2 linked regions of the Magnetococcus sp. PR-3 genome follow. The protein of the gene in region 1 interacts with the protein of each later gene in a pairwise test. Links are inferred from orthologs where the notes say so. Each region holds a gene or a part of one and is shown on either strand. Other genes may lie near its edges. The genes, in order: V5T57_RS00570 and mrdA.

What was found.
Region 2: the proteins of V5T57_RS00570 (region 1) and mrdA interact in binary tests that used the Escherichia coli proteins (3 or more experiments, as listed by UniProt). The link is inferred for Magnetococcus sp. PR-3 from one-to-one orthologs.

The regions. Positions count from the first base shown.
Region 1 is NZ_JBAHUQ010000001.1:132,478-137,723, reverse strand. What follows is about bases 1,415-4,587. They hold V5T57_RS00570 (penicillin-binding protein 1A), read right to left. Parts: upstream 4,219-4,587; coding sequence 1,615-4,218; downstream 1,415-1,614. Other genes in these bases: V5T57_RS00565 (hypothetical protein), read left to right, coding at 4,380-4,587; V5T57_RS00575 (NnrS family protein), read right to left, coding at 1,415-1,604. Outside these bases: V5T57_RS00580 (STAS domain-containing protein), read left to right, coding at 80-397; more of V5T57_RS00575, read right to left, coding at 402-1,414; more of V5T57_RS00565, read left to right, coding at 4,588-5,246. UniProt on the Escherichia coli protein: Cell wall formation. Synthesis of cross-linked peptidoglycan from the lipid intermediates.
Region 2 is NZ_JBAHUQ010000022.1:21,050-31,318, reverse strand. Bases 3,841-6,840 are described here. They hold mrdA (penicillin-binding protein 2), read right to left. Parts: upstream 6,256-6,840; coding sequence 4,426-6,255; downstream 3,841-4,425. Other genes in these bases: mreC (rod shape-determining protein MreC), read right to left, coding at 6,754-6,840; mreD (rod shape-determining protein MreD), read right to left, coding at 6,242-6,757; rodA (rod shape-determining protein RodA), read right to left, coding at 3,841-4,429. Outside these bases: V5T57_RS13285 (YcjX family GTP-binding protein), read right to left, coding at 1-9; V5T57_RS13280 (TIGR04282 family arsenosugar biosynthesis glycosyltransferase), read right to left, coding at 573-1,175; V5T57_RS13275 (methyltransferase domain-containing protein), read right to left, coding at 1,172-2,299; lpxD (UDP-3-O-(3-hydroxymyristoyl)glucosamine N-acyltransferase), read right to left, coding at 2,296-3,261; more of rodA, read right to left, coding at 3,275-3,840; more of mreC, read right to left, coding at 6,841-7,677; V5T57_RS13245 (rod shape-determining protein), read right to left, coding at 7,695-8,729; glnD ([protein-PII] uridylyltransferase), read left to right, coding at 8,972-10,269. UniProt on the Escherichia coli protein: Catalyzes cross-linking of the peptidoglycan cell wall. Responsible for the determination of the rod shape of the cell. Is probably required for lateral peptidoglycan synthesis and maintenance of the correct diameter during lateral and centripetal growth.

The sequences.
Region 1 (5,246 bases):
CAATCTCGTTGATCTCACCCATATTTATGCCAAGATGTCATGTATAGATTATGTAGGATTTATTGAGCAGGTGGGACAGATGATTACACAGACAGTCAATCCTGAATTTGCATTAAAAGTAGATGCACACTCCTTCTGCATCATCCCCCAAAGTGCGCCAGGTTTTTATTCCTATACCCCTTACCTTGAACTGGCAGAGCGTATTCCCGATCATTTGGATGTGGTCATTGACTGTACCAAGATAGAGGTCATGGACAGTGTCGGGTTGGGGGTGTTTCTGCTTTTTCACCAAGCCTTAGGTGAAAAAGCCTACACCATTGCCATACGCAACCTACACCCTAAGCTCGAACGCCTCTTTAAAGTAGCAGGTCTAGATCAGGTTTTTAGGCTGGTCTAGCGCTCTATCCCACTTTTCCATCGGGGCGTGGCGTCAGTAAAATAGGCAGATAGCGAATTAAAATAAGCAGCATGGCGGCCATCCAGATACTTCCGGATAACCAGTAGCTTTCTCCCAATACCTCTTGCCAAATCATGGGGACGATTGATCGTACCAATAAAGCGACCAAGAACAGGCCGTAGGCTAGTACTGTCCATGGGTGTGGTTGGATGGGGCGGCCGGTATGGCCCAATCCTACCCGGGTAACAATACCGATCAAAAAGAGCCCCCCAACCCCAATGGTCCAGATGTGAAAAGCTGTGAGGATGCGGACAACATCCAATTTAAAAGGTAGTGCTAAGGCTATGAACCCCAGAGGAATGGACAAGTAGCCCACATGCATCACCCACACAATGGGTGCACTGGCGGTGCGGTGTCCGTTCCAGCGTGCGAGACGCATGAGGTGAAGTATGCCTGTGGGAAGGTAGAGAAAGGCCATCCATGGGTTTTCCATACCCATAAACATCATACCCGCGATGACCAGCAGTGTCATAACCAAGGTGGCGTTCTCAAGCCAGGGTAGGGGGGTGTAACTCGCTTGGCTATCCCGCCCACTGTTCTTTAACCAGTTCACGGTAAAGAGTGGAATAATACGACCCCCTATGGCCGTAACGATCAAGATCAGCGCAGCCATACCCAGTTTGGGGCCCGTACTGGCCCAAGGAATGGGGAGTATCTCCAAAGCCGTGGGAACAGAGAGGATATTGATAACGGCGTACAGCCCATAGGCCAAGAGTACTGACCGATGCCAAGGGTTCTTTGAACCACCCAGGTGGTAGAGAAAGAGAAGAAGGGTCAGGAGAGGAAATAGAGCATTGCCCACACTTACCCAGATTTCGGGTAACGGGCCAGAGAGCATTAAGACCAATCTACCGATCAGCCAGGCTGTGGCTAGCAAGAGGGTCTGTACCGGGGTAACCAGGGGTTTGCCGACCCAATTCCCTGCGGCAGTCAGTAAAAAACCCACTCCAATGGCACCACAAAAGCCAAAAACCAGCTCATGGCCATGCCAAAAAACCGGCATGAGTGTGCTATCGATCAGCATGGGGACCAGTGGCCAACCTTCAGGGATGAGTAAGGTTCCTACCCACATGGCCATGGCCAAAAAACCGTAGCTCAGCCCTAGTAGAAAAAAGAGTCGAAACGGTGTGGCAAAGAGAGAGGGCATGGTTCACCTATTAATAAAGACCAGAAGGTATAGAGATACCCGGTGATCCTCCGGTTTGAGATGTTGAGCCTTGGTTTAATGTTTGTCCACGGTGGCGAGCAGGGCTGCGGCGTTGACGAAGCTCCTTGGCCCGCACGGTGCGATCATCCGGTTTAAAGGCTTCTAATACCACCCGTTTGGTGCTGTCGGTCACAGGACCGCCGTCATGACCATCTACAGATTCCAGATAGATGCCCGCCGGGACGGGAAAATCTACCACGGGCCGATCTTTAAGGGCTGCTTGCATATAGTTGGTCCAGATCGGTAGCGCTGCCTTAGAGCCTGTTTCTTTATAGCCAAGGGTCTTGTAATCATCCCGGCCTACCCAAACAGAGGTAACCAAGGAGGGGCTATACCCAAGGAACCAGGCATCGCGTAGATCGTTGGTGGTCCCTGTTTTACCGGCGAGGGGACGTTTAATGACCCGGGCACGGCGCCCCGTACCATGGCTGACCACCCCTTTAAGCATACTGGTTACCTGGTAGGCGACTTTGGGGTCCATAACCTGCTCCCCAAACATGTTTTCATGGCCTTTGGGTAAATCGGTTTTACGGCCTTGCAGCATGTCGGTAATAGAGCGTTCCGTCTCTTTATGGCACAACAGGCAGTCCCCCCCACCATGACGGTGGATGGTACGTCCATACCTATCTTGGACGCGTGCAATATAGACCGGTTCCACCAATTTACCGCCATTAGGGAAGGCTGCATAGGCTTGGGCCATCTGCATGGGGGAGTAGTTCATGGTACCCAGGGAGATGGAGAGGTCGCGTCTGGATTCTGGAATACGCAACCCAAACTTTTGCACAAAAGGAACGACCTTTTTGACCCCCAGGTTTTTCATCAGTCGAATGGTCACAAGGTTTCGGGAGTGTTCTAACGCCACCCGGAGTGTTGTGGGTCCATGAAAGCGTTTTTCATAGTTTTCAGCTTTCCATATTTTACGCTCTCCGGTCACGCCATCATGATAGACAATGGGGATGGGGGAGTCATCAATACGGGTGGCTGGATTATAGCCATTGGCCAAGGCTGCGGCATACAAAAAGGGTTTGTAAGCTGAGCCCGGTAGACGTTTGGATTGGGTCGCTCGGTTGTATTCACTCCGGCTAAAGTCATAGCCACCCACCATGGCAATGATCTGCCCGGTGTGGGGGTCCATACTGATGAGCGCAGCTTCGGCATCCGGCTCCTGGGCCAAAATGGCTTGATGACCTGGAATAAGTTCACCAGGGTTATGCGGGTCCGGTTTGAGTACAGGTTTTAGATCCACTAAAATGATGTCTCCTACCTGTAAAAGATCACTGATTTTTTTGATCTTTCGGCCGGGTCTTAGCTTTTTCTCGGTGCGTGGACGTGCCCATTCAACACCAGAAAAGGGCAGGTCAAAACTATGCCCTTTGGCCAACATAATTTTAGCAGGCCCCTCTTTAGGAATTTCAAGCACCACCGCTTTGACAAAGCCCTGAGTGGTGACAGGATCCTTCTCCACCTTTTTGAGCCATTTGGCCATGGCGGTTTGATCCAGGTTCTCAATGGTGCCGATGGGGCCCATGTAACCGTGGCGTTTACTGTACGCGACCAGACCATCTCTTACCGCTTGCTGAGCGGCGACCTGTAGGGTGGGATCCAGGGTGGTGTAGACATCCAGCCCCCCTCGGTAGAGACGGTAGGATCCCCACTCCTCTTGCAAGGTGCGGCGTACATGTTCCAAATAGTGTGGAGCAACCTGTTCTAAGGGAACCTGAGGACGGGCCAGATCCAAGGGGCGTGAGACCTCTGCTTTGGCTTGCTCACGGTTGATGTGGCCAACATCATACATGCGCTGTAAAACAGCCCGTTGTCGTTTTTTTGCCCGCGTTTTGTAGCGCCATGGTGAATAGCGGGAAGGGGCCTTAGGCAGAGCGGCAAGCATCGCCATCTGGGCAATGGTCAACTCTGAGACATCTTTATTGAAATAAATACGTGCTGCGGAGCTAACCCCGTAAGCGCCTGCACCCAGATAGATCTGGTTGATGTAGAGTTCAAGGATCTCCTGTTTGGTGAGGGACTCTTCAATACGCAGGGCTAGGATGGCCTCTTTAATTTTTCGTGTATAACTACGCTCGGCTGTGAGTAAAAATGTTTTTGCCACCTGCTGGGTGATGGTGGAGGCGCCCTGGACCACCCGACCGGCTTTCATGTTGGTGATGAAAGCCCGGACAATGCCGACAGGGTCCAGGCCAAAATGGCTGTAAAAACGAGCATCTTCTGTTGCTAAAAAAGCGTTAATGAGCATAGGCGGCACATCTTTAATGGGAATAAACTTCCGCCGCTCAATATAAAACTCCCCCATCAACCGGTAGTCTCGGGCATACACCCGTGTCACCAAAGAGGGGTGGTACTCCTCTAAACTGCGTAGCGTCGGCAGATCTTTAGAGAACTTAAGATAGATGGACCAACCGTAAATACCGCCTGCCAGGGAGAGGAGTAACCCCAGTACAAAAAGACGTTTAAACCAGCGCCATACCCAGCTGGATTTACGTTTTGGTTTCACCGCACCTTTTTTCGGTGCACCCTTGTCTGTATGATTTTCCGGCATGGGGAGTATTCGCCGTTCCGTTTGCGTGAAATCCACTGTCCCATTGCGCACCCCCAACTAACAAAGGGTACTCAAAAATGGATAGTTTACCGTTTATAAAGCTATTCCAAAAGGTCAGGCCGTGTGTTTGGGCCCAGATTATCCTATTTGGCGTGATTTTTTTGCTTACGCTACCCTCATGGGGGGCTCAAGCGCGTTTGGATGAGCATAAAAATGGCATGCATCAACTCTTTATTCCTGTTGGTGCCCTGCAAGAACACCCCCAACGTTGCCAAATTTTACAAGGTTGGCCCGCTGGAGGTGTTACCTTACGATGCCAAGCGGCCATTTGGAATACCATTAAGCCACCCAAAATGGCGCCCCACTTCAAAGCACAGCTGCAGTGGAGTGGGCAAGGCGTGCGTATTTTACCCTTAAATGGAGAGCAGCCCCCTGAAGTGGTGATGGCAGAAAAAGGGCTTTGGGTTCGGTGGCCACAAGCTCTGCAGAGCACACTCATAGAGTTGAGTCATCTAGAGATCCAGTATGACGAAGCGGCGTGGCATCTGTTTCTTGGCGGAGCATCCCGACTTCCTGAACCTCAAGTAAACTGGTTGGCGGACTCGGCAACCTTGGTGGTGGATTGGCCGAACACGCTGCATGCCCAGGTGGTTTTGCCCCGTATTGAAGATCCATGGGTTAAACAGGCACAATTGGGTACCCATGATGAAGGGGTTCGGTTGGCCGTTACCTTAAAAAATGCCAACCTACATTGGCGGCTGGACAGACGGGATGGTCGATACCAGTTGACGTTGAGCAAACAGCCCTACCATAGTGCCTGGATGAAATCATCGGTTGCTCATTTTCCACAAGCCAGCTATCAATTTATCCAAACCCCTTTGTCGGAGGCGGTTTATTTTTTGGCCCAACGTGCCGCCTTGGATATCCGTGGTTTAGAGCTATTACAGCCAAAAATTGAAGATGTCACTCTGAGCAGTACACCGGCTCATCGAGCCCTGGCCCAACTGCTGGATCAGTACGGCTGGCAG
Region 2 (10,269 bases), on another replicon or contig:
TCGATTCAAAGCAAGATCCGTCACGTTCAACCATAAAAGATATCAAACTGTGCATGAAGAAAGAACGATCATAGCCTAATTGGCACGCAGAAACAGTAGAAACCCGCACCATTTTGGAATTGAATACCCCCCACTAAATTTGGTGATCGAGCCATGCCGAAACAGTGATATTTCTACCTATCGACTTTCCATATTTGACCGAATAGTGGCACTTTTAAAAGGTAAACAGAATCGTTGGCTTGTCGATCAAATGTAGGCGAAAGTACACTTAGATTAAGAGATCTATCGGAGCATGGCATACACCATAAAGGCCATCGACTTAACAGCGCCCCATATTAGACCTAGATCAAGTACAGGCTGACGCGACTACTGAAACACCATTTTTTTGCGTGGTAAGCGTGCAGGAAAAAACCAAAGAGAGGAAAAGCGGATCCCCATTTAGCTCAGAATAAGATCTGTGAAGGAGAAGCTACCTACACTAAAGCCGGAGAGATCTCATGGAATGGGGATAGGAGACACAGAGATGGCATACCAGTAATAAGACACCTCTATTACTCAACCAAAACCGGTACTCAGTTAGGCTGAAAGTTCTGTAAAAAACGGCTCCAATCTTCGGGGGTATCCACATCCCACTGCGGTTCACTTTCCCACAGCGTCAGCCCCTGCTTAACAATAGCCTGTCGGGTTTGCTGAGCCACAGCCTCCCCACCCCAGGTAATCTGCTGAAACAGGCTGGGCACACACTGTTTAACCCCCAGCAGAATATAGCCCCCATCCTCAGCAGGGGCCATCACAACATCATGGGTAAGCAATGCTTGGGCGGCCTGTAGCAACAATGCCGGTGTAACAGAAGCGGCATCCGCCCCTAACAACACGACACCATCAGCTTGTTGCAAGCCGCTATCCACCGCATGCATCAGACGCTCACCCAAATCCCCCTGGGGCTGAAGAGATCGTTGAGCCGTAGGGAATAGTTGTTCAAACAGGGGATGTTCAGCGGAAGGGGTTGCCCATAAGGTCAATGAGCCGGGCCAAGCATGAAGCTGTTTGGCCACATGTTTCAATAACGTACAGTGGGCATGCAATGCGGTCTGATCACCCAGTGTAGCCGCCAGCCTGGTTTTAACCTTACCAAGCTGGGGTACACGGGCCATCAGTGCCAAATTTAATCTCAACAGCAGCCCCCACCAGGGGTGCAGCTTCCACCACTGCTGCTGGAGCCACCTCGAATCATCTCAACAGGACGGATGGTACCGGGACCTTGGGTAAAGGGTGTTGGCAACATACTCCGTGCCGGTGCCATGCGAATAAAATGTTCGACATAAGGCTCACGCCCCAGCAGCTCATAGGTCTGCTTATTGACCGCAATACGTTGCCCACAGGGGTAGATATTTTCCCACTCATCGGTGACATGGGTAAAGGGGCCTTTATAAATAACAGCATGGCCTTGATCGGATGGATCAACCACGGGCGGCTTATGAGCTACGATGGTGACAGAGCGGAACTCAATGCCCCCCTCTACCCGCCACGGTTTTTCATCCCACTTATCGTAAGCAACCCCCACAAAGCCAGCCGCACGGAAAGCATCCCCAAACCCTGCCTCTTCAAAAGCACCAGAAATACAACCAGACCAGAGTTCAGGATCATTTTTCATTGCATCAGGAATGGGTGCATCACTGACAATATCGGAGATTGCTGCTCGGCCTCCAGGCTTAAGAACTCTAAAAATTTCTGACATTAACTGCTGCTTATGGGCATCATCCACCAAGTTCAGCACGCAGTTGGAAACCACCAGATCCACAGAGTTGGATGGAATCATTGGGCTTTCTGAGCGCTGAGCCTGCTTCCAAGCCTCAAAGGCTTGCATCTGCTCCACGCTCTGCACGGGGTGTTCAGCTAAATAGGCCGAGACCGCATCCAAACTCAACGCCAAATCCTGAATTTGCCCCTTATGGAACGCAACCCGATCCTCACCCAACTTCTCGGCCATCTCAGACTGAAACTGGCGGGCTAAAGCCAGCATATCATCGGTCATATCCACACCGATCACACGCCCGCCCTCTCCCACCAATTGAGCTGCCATGTAGCAGATTTTACCGCCACCAGAGCCTAAATCCAAAACGGTATCACCCGCTTTGACATAGCGGGAGGGATCCCCACATCCATAATCCCGATCAACAATCTCTTTAGGCAACAGTTTCAAAAGATCTTGATCATAGTCCACCGGGCAGCACAGCTCTGGCTCAACGGCCTGGGCACCTGCGGCATAGCGGTTTTGCACATGGCTGGTCATGTTCATGGGGTATTCTCCATCTTTTTCATAAATGCCTTCACCTGCTTCATAAAGGCAGGAAGTTTCTTTAAAGTACTAATCTGCAGCATATTTTCCCTGTGCGGCTGCCCCCACCAACCGGTCCAGGTTTCACCCTCAGGCACTTTACCGGAGGCCAGCCCTGTACTGGCACCAATGCGCGCCCCCGAGCCCACCTCAACATGGGGCGCCAAGCCCGCTTGACCAGCAAGAATGGCATAATCACCAATGATACACGATCCCGCAATACCCACCTGAGAAACAATAATGCAGCTCTTGCCAATTTGAACATTATGTCCAATTTGAACCTGGTTATCGATACGGGTTCCGGCACCGATACGTGTTTCACCAAAGCGGGCACGGTCAATGGTGGTATTGGCACCAATTTCCACCCCTTCTTCAATGACGACATTACCAAAGTGTGGAATACGCTGGTGCTGACCCTGGACAAATTCATAGCCAAAGCCATCGGAGCCCACAACGGTACCACTATGGATGATGGTACCTGCCCCAACTTCACAGCGTTGATGGATCACCACCCCCGGATGCAAAACCACATCATCATCTAGGATCACATCATCTTCCACCACAACATGGGGGCCAATACTAACCCGTTGCCCCACCGTGGCTTTAGAGCTGACAACCGCACTTGGGTGAATGCCATGGTGGTTTGCACCAAACCCAGACATACCCAGCAAAAGACCAGCTCGCCCCGCATCCAGTGCCGGTGCTGAACTCACTAAATGTGGTCGCTTGACCTGCCCTGTCTCTGCAACTTTTTGACTGATGATCAAAGCGGAGGCTGAGCCCATTTTTTCAAGATAGCCCGGTTCTAACACAAACGAGAGCGCACCTGATGATGCGGACTCCACCGGAGAAACGGTTGTAATCTCAACATCTTCGCCATGCAAAGTCAGCTGCAACTGACTGGCCAATTGCGATAATTTCATTATTCACTCCCGGCTACACAGTCCGGCTCATGGATTTTGAATGGATACTCACATGGGCCAACAGCCCCATGGCCACCATTGTTGTTAATAGTGAGCTACCGCCGTAGCTTACCAGAGGAAGGGGTATCCCCACCACAGGCAGAATGCCGACAACCATGCCAATGTTAATGACAACTTGCAGTCCTAACATGGTTAACAGGCCAACAGCTAATAGCATTCCAAAGCGGTTTCGCGCTGTCATACAGATAAACAAACCACGTGCAACGACAATGGCATAAAGCCCAAGCAGAACAATGGCACCAACAAAGCCCCACTCTTCAGCAAGCACTGAAAAAATAAAATCGGTATGCCGTTCAGGTAGAAAATTCAACAGGTTCTGACTGCCAGAAAGATACCCTTTTCCCAACACACCACCAGATCCCACTGCAATTTTAGACTGAATAATGTGATAACCAGCCCCCAATGGATCACTCTCTGGGGAGAGGAGCGTCTCAACCCGGCGCCGCTGATAGTCATGCAAACTATTCCATACCAAGGGCATGGCGGCACCAAGCATAACAAAACCACCAAGAAGAATTTTCCATGACAATCCAGCCACAAACACGACGGTAATCCCAATGGCCGCTACCGCAATGGCCGTACCCAGATCTGGCTGCTTTAAGATTAAAACCATGGGCAGGCCGATCAAAAAAGCGGGGCCGATCAGATCTTTTAAGCCAATACCTTTGGCCACATTTCGATCATGAAACCAACGCGCCAGAGCAATCGCCAGAGCCACCTTCATCAGCTCTGAAGGCTGCAAGCGCATAATCCCCAGATCAATCCACCGCCGAGCCCCCATACCGATATGGCCCATGGCAAATACCGCCACCAATAGTAATAACACCAAGAGGTAGATTAAATAGGCGTTGTGCCGAAAAACTTTTTCTCCCGCCAAGGCCAACATAAAAAACAGCATCAGCATGGCGACAATCCGTACCCCCTGCTTGATGAGAATATTACTGTCCCCACCCGTAGCTGAATACAGAACCCCTAACCCAATACCTAAAATGGCAAGAACCGCCAAAAACAGGCCCCAGGGAAAGCGATAAACCCGCTCTTCCATGGTTAAACGTTGCGATGAAGGCGTTAAAATACCTTTTCGTTTTTGTCGTTTATCGCTGTTCATACCGCTCGGCGTTCCCAACGCAGTTGTCGACGGGTAAAGTGTGCATCAATAATCGCCTGAGCAACCGGTGCGGCAGTACTACCCCCATGTCCACCATGTTCAACAATCACCGCAATAGCCAACTCTGGGTCTGTTGAGGGGGCATAACTGACAAACAGCGCATGGTCCTTAAACCGTTCTTGCTCTTCAGGAATCGGCTTGCCTCCCTCGGTTTTACGTCGATGCCGTACCACCTGTGAGGTACCCGTTTTGCCGGCAGCTCTGACCGTTTCTGGTTTGGCATTGCGGGCCGTGCCTGAGCGACCGTAGTAGACATACTCCATCGATTTTTGCACCAACTGAAGATGTTCAGGATCCAGCCGGGCATGATTGAGCACTCGGGGCTCGTAACCACCACGAGGGCGCACCAAAGAAGGCTGGTAAAGTGTCCCCCCGTTGGCGATGGTTGCTGTCATATTGACCAACTGTAGTGGTGTGGCGGAGAGATACCCCTGACCAATGGCGGTAATCAATGTCTCACCGGGAAACCATATTTTCCGATGACGCATGCGTTTCCAGTTACGGGATGGGTTAAGCCCTCGGCTCTCACCGCCCAGCTCAATCCCCGTTGTCTGACCAAAACCAAAACGACCCGCCATCGCATGAATCTGGTCAATACCCAATTTATCGGCAATACGATAAAAATAGACATCACAGGATTGAGACATGGCCTTGTTCAGGTCTACCCAGCCATGCCCCCCCCGGTGCCAACAGTGGAACCGATGACCTTTGTACGACCAATACCCTGGACAATGGAGCTTTTGGGTCGGGGTGATAACCCCTTCCCCTAAAGCTGAAAGGGCCACAACCATCTTGAAGGTTGAGCCAGGCGGATATTGACCTTGCAGAACTTTGTTGGAGAGAGGACGCTTGGGATCATTAATCAGGGTATTCCAGGCGTTACTGGTAAAACCTTGAATGAATTGATTGGGATTATAGGACGGAGAACTAACCAAGGCCAAGATCTCACCACTGCGGGGATCCATCACCACCACCGCACCGGCACGATTCCCCAAGGCCTTTTCGGCATCCTGCTGCAAGGCCATATCAATGGTAAGGACCAGATCTTCACCAGTCTTTGGCTGGCTGGCCCGCAGCTGCCGCACCTGACGCCCAACGGCATTAACCTCAATTTCGGAGATGCCTTCATCCCCCCGCAATTTTTTTTCGAAGGCACGTTCCATGCCCGTTTTACCCACCAGATCACCTGATCGGAAAGCTACCCGGCTAAATCGTTCTCGATCCCGCCCGACAACCTCCCCCAAGTACCCAAGCAAGTGGGCTGCACTATTACCATGGGGGTAGTTCCGCCGACTTTGCGCCTGTATCATCATACCTGGGAAGGCGTGCTGCCTAGCCTCAAGCCGGCTCACCTCTTCCCATTTTAGATTGTCTTTAACCTGAACAGGGAGAAAAGAGCGCTGACGCTTAACCTGTTTAAGTAACCCTTCCACCTCATCATCGGTCAGATCCACCAACTTACGCAGACGGGCCACCAGTGGCATAAGGGGCCCTGCCCGCTCGGGAACAATTAACAGACGGTAGTCTGGAACATTGTCCACCATCACCTGACCAAAGCGGTCTAAAATACGCCCCCTGGGGGCCGGGATAGGGTTCCAGCTAATCCGGTTATCTTCTGCCAGATCTTTATAATCGCCCCCTTTCAGCACCTGTAGCTGAAAGAGCCGCCCAGCAAGCAGTAAAAACAGCCCACCTTGCAGCCCACCCAGCAGCAATACCCGTTTACGGGCATCGATTCGGAAGCGTTCGTACTCATCTTCCAGCACGGGGGGTTTCTCCCAACCAGATACGGTGAATATGGATCAGCAGGGCCACGATTAAAGGGGCGATCAAAGCTGTGGCTGCAATACGGCCAAACAGAAGCGGCCAGCGCACGCCCCACCCTTGCAACAAGGTAGACAAGCCAAGCTGAATGAACTGATCCAGCATGGACAATAGCGCCAAAATGGGCAATAGAAAGATGGCATCCGTCGCCCGCAACCGACGACCAAACCGACGAATCAACAGGGTAATGAGTGTTTTACTCAGTGCATTCATACCCAGCGGTCCCCCACTGAGCACATCAACCGTCAAACCTGCACTAAAGGCAGAACCTGGCCCACAGCGGTCCGGGCGGTAGAGTCGCCAGTAAAACAGGGCAACCAACAACAGATCTGGGCGCCAAACCGACCATGCCTCATAGGGCAGCGCAACCTCCTGCACCGCCACCGCCAGCAACAGACTTAAAAAGGGCAACCAAGGTGCCAGTAAGGTACCCGCTAAGGTCATGGCGATGGTGATGCTTCAGGCATCAGACCCAGGGGCCGCAAATCGGTGGAATCGGTTATCGTAGCCTCATCCCGCTCCCGTAGTGGTACGGTTTCTACCACAGGAAGCATTAAACGCAGCTCTTCTAAGCGATCCAAATCAACCAAAGAACGGGCTTTTGCCTGGATAAACAGACCATCGACATTAAGATTTAATGCGGTCACACGGGCAACGCCAATACCCCTGGGAAACACCCCCCCCGTACCAGAGGTAATGAGTAGATCACCCACATGAATATCCCCCCCTTTGACCACAAAACGAAGATCCAGGGTTTGATCATTACGCCCCGCCACCACCGCCCGTAAACGGGAGCGCTGGACCTGGACCGGCACACGGGAGTTGATATCCTGAAGGGTCAACACAGTACTGCGCCGGGTCCCAACGGCCACCACACGACCCACCACACCCGCAGGACTTACAGCAGGGGTATCCGGTCGTACTTTTTCCTCAGCACCGGCGTTGACCAGCAGAACACGGGAAAAGGCAGAAGAGCTATCCCCGACCACACGGGCCACGGTATAGGTATAAGAAGGCTCAACCGGCATACGCAAAATCTGCCGCAGACGCCTGTTCTCCTTAAGGGTCTCATCCAGCTGCAAACGCATGGGCCCCAGGTTAGAGACCTGCCGCTTCAGGCGTCTGTTCTCCTCATCAAGCCGCCCTAGCTCCTGCAACCGTTGATTCGCTGCACGGGTAGCCTCGACAGGGGAGAGCAACAAACGTTGCACCCCCCCCATCAGGTTAGCAACACTCCCCTTAAAGGTCTGCATACCTGGCGAGTCTGCCCGGAGTACAAATAATAGAAAAACGGCCAGCAACAGAAAGGTTGCGGCCGTTAATCTTTGTCGGTGCAGACGTATGAAGCTCCACAAGGGCAGCATTTCATCCTACCAAGTTTTTACTGGTCAGTAAGGATGTCAGACATGGCATCCAGTTCATCCAACGCTTTACCGGATCCCATCACCACACAGGAGAGTGGATCTTCGGCCACAATGACAGGTAAACCCGTCTCTTCTGAGAGCAGACGATCGAGCCCACGCAGCAAGCCACCGCCACCGGTGAGGACAATACCCCGATCCACGATATCCGCCGCCAACTCAGGCGGGCAACGTTCCAGGGCAGTACGCACCCCTTCGGTTATGGCATTGATGGGCTCTTGCAGGGCTTCAAGAATTTCAGGATCAGAGATGATCTGATGCTTAGGCACACCATTAATCAAGTCACGCCCCTTAACCTCTACCTCAATACGTTCTTCCTGAGGATAGGCCGAGCCAACCTGAATTTTAATCATTTCCGCCGTGCTCTCGCCGATCAGCAGGGAGTATTTACGCCGGACGTGGGCCATAATGGCCTCATCCATTTTATCCCCACCCACACGAATGGAACGAGAAAAAACGATGCCAGCCAGGGATATAATGGCAACTTCACTGGTTCCGCCACCAATATCTACCACCATGGATCCTGAGGCATCGGTAACCGGCAACCCGGCCCCAATGGCCGCAGCCATGGGTTCTTCAATCAAGAACACCTCTCGGGCACCCGCTGTCTCAGCAGATTCCCGAATGGCTTTACGCTCCACAGGTGTCGCACCGTTGGGCACGCAGACAATAATGCGTGGAGAATGAAAAAAGCGGCGCTTATGAACCCGGCGAATAAAATGCTTCAGCATCGCCTCCGTCACCGTAAAGTCAGCGATCACCCCATCGCGCATGGGACGGGTGGCCACAATATTACCGGGGGTACGGCCCAACATACGTTTGGCTTCATTACCCACCGCCAAGACTTTACGACCATTCCGTGGGCTTTCATGGATAGCCACCACCGAAGGTTCAGAAAGTACGATGCCTTTTCCTCGCACATAGACCAAAGTGTTGGCTGTGCCAAGGTCAATGGCCATATCGGTGGAGAAAAGCCCCAAAAGTTTACTCAACATTACCGTGGAACCTCAGGTACAAGGGTCTACTCTATAGATAGGGTTTGTACGTCACTGAAACCATAGTGGCGTAACCCTGCCAATATCCAGCCTTTCCGACACCAAAAGTGTATGCAATAAACGGTGCATCCTTGGCGACGGAGGCATTTGGACTTAAGCTATAGGAATGTACACGTTACCTACCAGCGCTTCAAGCACCCATTACAGGGCAGCAGCGCATTACCTTCATTAATGGCTTTATCATGCATCGAGATGCCAAACGCCCTCTGGTCAATATTGCTGAATTGGACGCCGCCATTGCAGATTCTCTGCGACGACATGGTGCCAATATCCTAGAAACAAAAGGACGGCAAGAGCTTGTTCAACTCTTTAAGAATGCCCTGCAAATGGGCCGGGAGGCCCTACGTCTCGAACATGAAAGTGGGGCCTCGGGACGGCGCATTGTTAAAGGACACACCTTTGTGGTGGATCTACTGCTCAACCGCCTGCACGCGCTCATTCATGGGATCTCTGATCAATTGAGTGAACATGAAGCCTCGACGTTTCAGGAGAGTCCAGAAGAGCGGTATGCCATGGTCGCCACGGGGGGTTATGGCCGGGGGGAACTGGCCCCCTACTCCGATATTGACCTTTTATTTATTATTCCGGATGGTGCCAAAGCTGACATTACCGGCAAAATTGAGAAGGTTCTCTACTTCCTTTGGGATCTGGGTTTGGATGTTGGCCAAGCAGTTCGCACCTTAGATGAATGCATGGCGCAGGCTAATGAAGAGATCGAAAACCGCACCAGCATGCTGGAATCCCGCTTTTTAGCCGGGAACCGCAAACTTTTTAAGACTTTTCGAGATCAGTTTCAGGACCGTGTACTTTCTGATCCTGCCGGTTTTCTTAAAGAAAAACTGGAAGAGCAGACCAAACGCCATGAACGCTTTGGCAACTCCTTGTTCTATTTAGAACCTAATATTAAAGAGAACCCAGGCGGTTTAAGAGACATCCACACCCTCTTCTGGGCCGCCAAATATCGCTATAAGGTTCAGCGTGTTAAAGATCTCATTCCTCAACAGTTAATTACCGAGGAGGAGTACAACACCTTCACCCGAGCTCGGGAGTTTCTTTGGCGTATTCGTAACGCTCTGCACTACACAGCAGACCGACGGGATGACCGTTTGACTTTTGGTCACCAGGTCACCATTGCTCAAGATTTTAGCTATAAAGATCGTGAAGGCATGTTGGGCGTTGAGCAGTTCATGCGCCGCTACTACCAAACGGCCAAGCAGATTCATAATCTCTGCCAAGTCTTTCTTCACCAATATGCGGAAGAACATAAAGATACTGAACTTCAATCAGTACCGCTGGAAGACTGCTTTGTGCTGGATGGGGACATGCTCACGGTGAGCTGCCCCAACGCCTTTGAGGAAGATCCATCCCGGCTGATGACACTGTTTGAAACGGCGCAGCGGTATGATAAGAGCATCCATCCCAACGCGCTTCGTCAGATCACCGGCAACTTAGCCTTGGCAGACCGTAACTTTAGGCACAA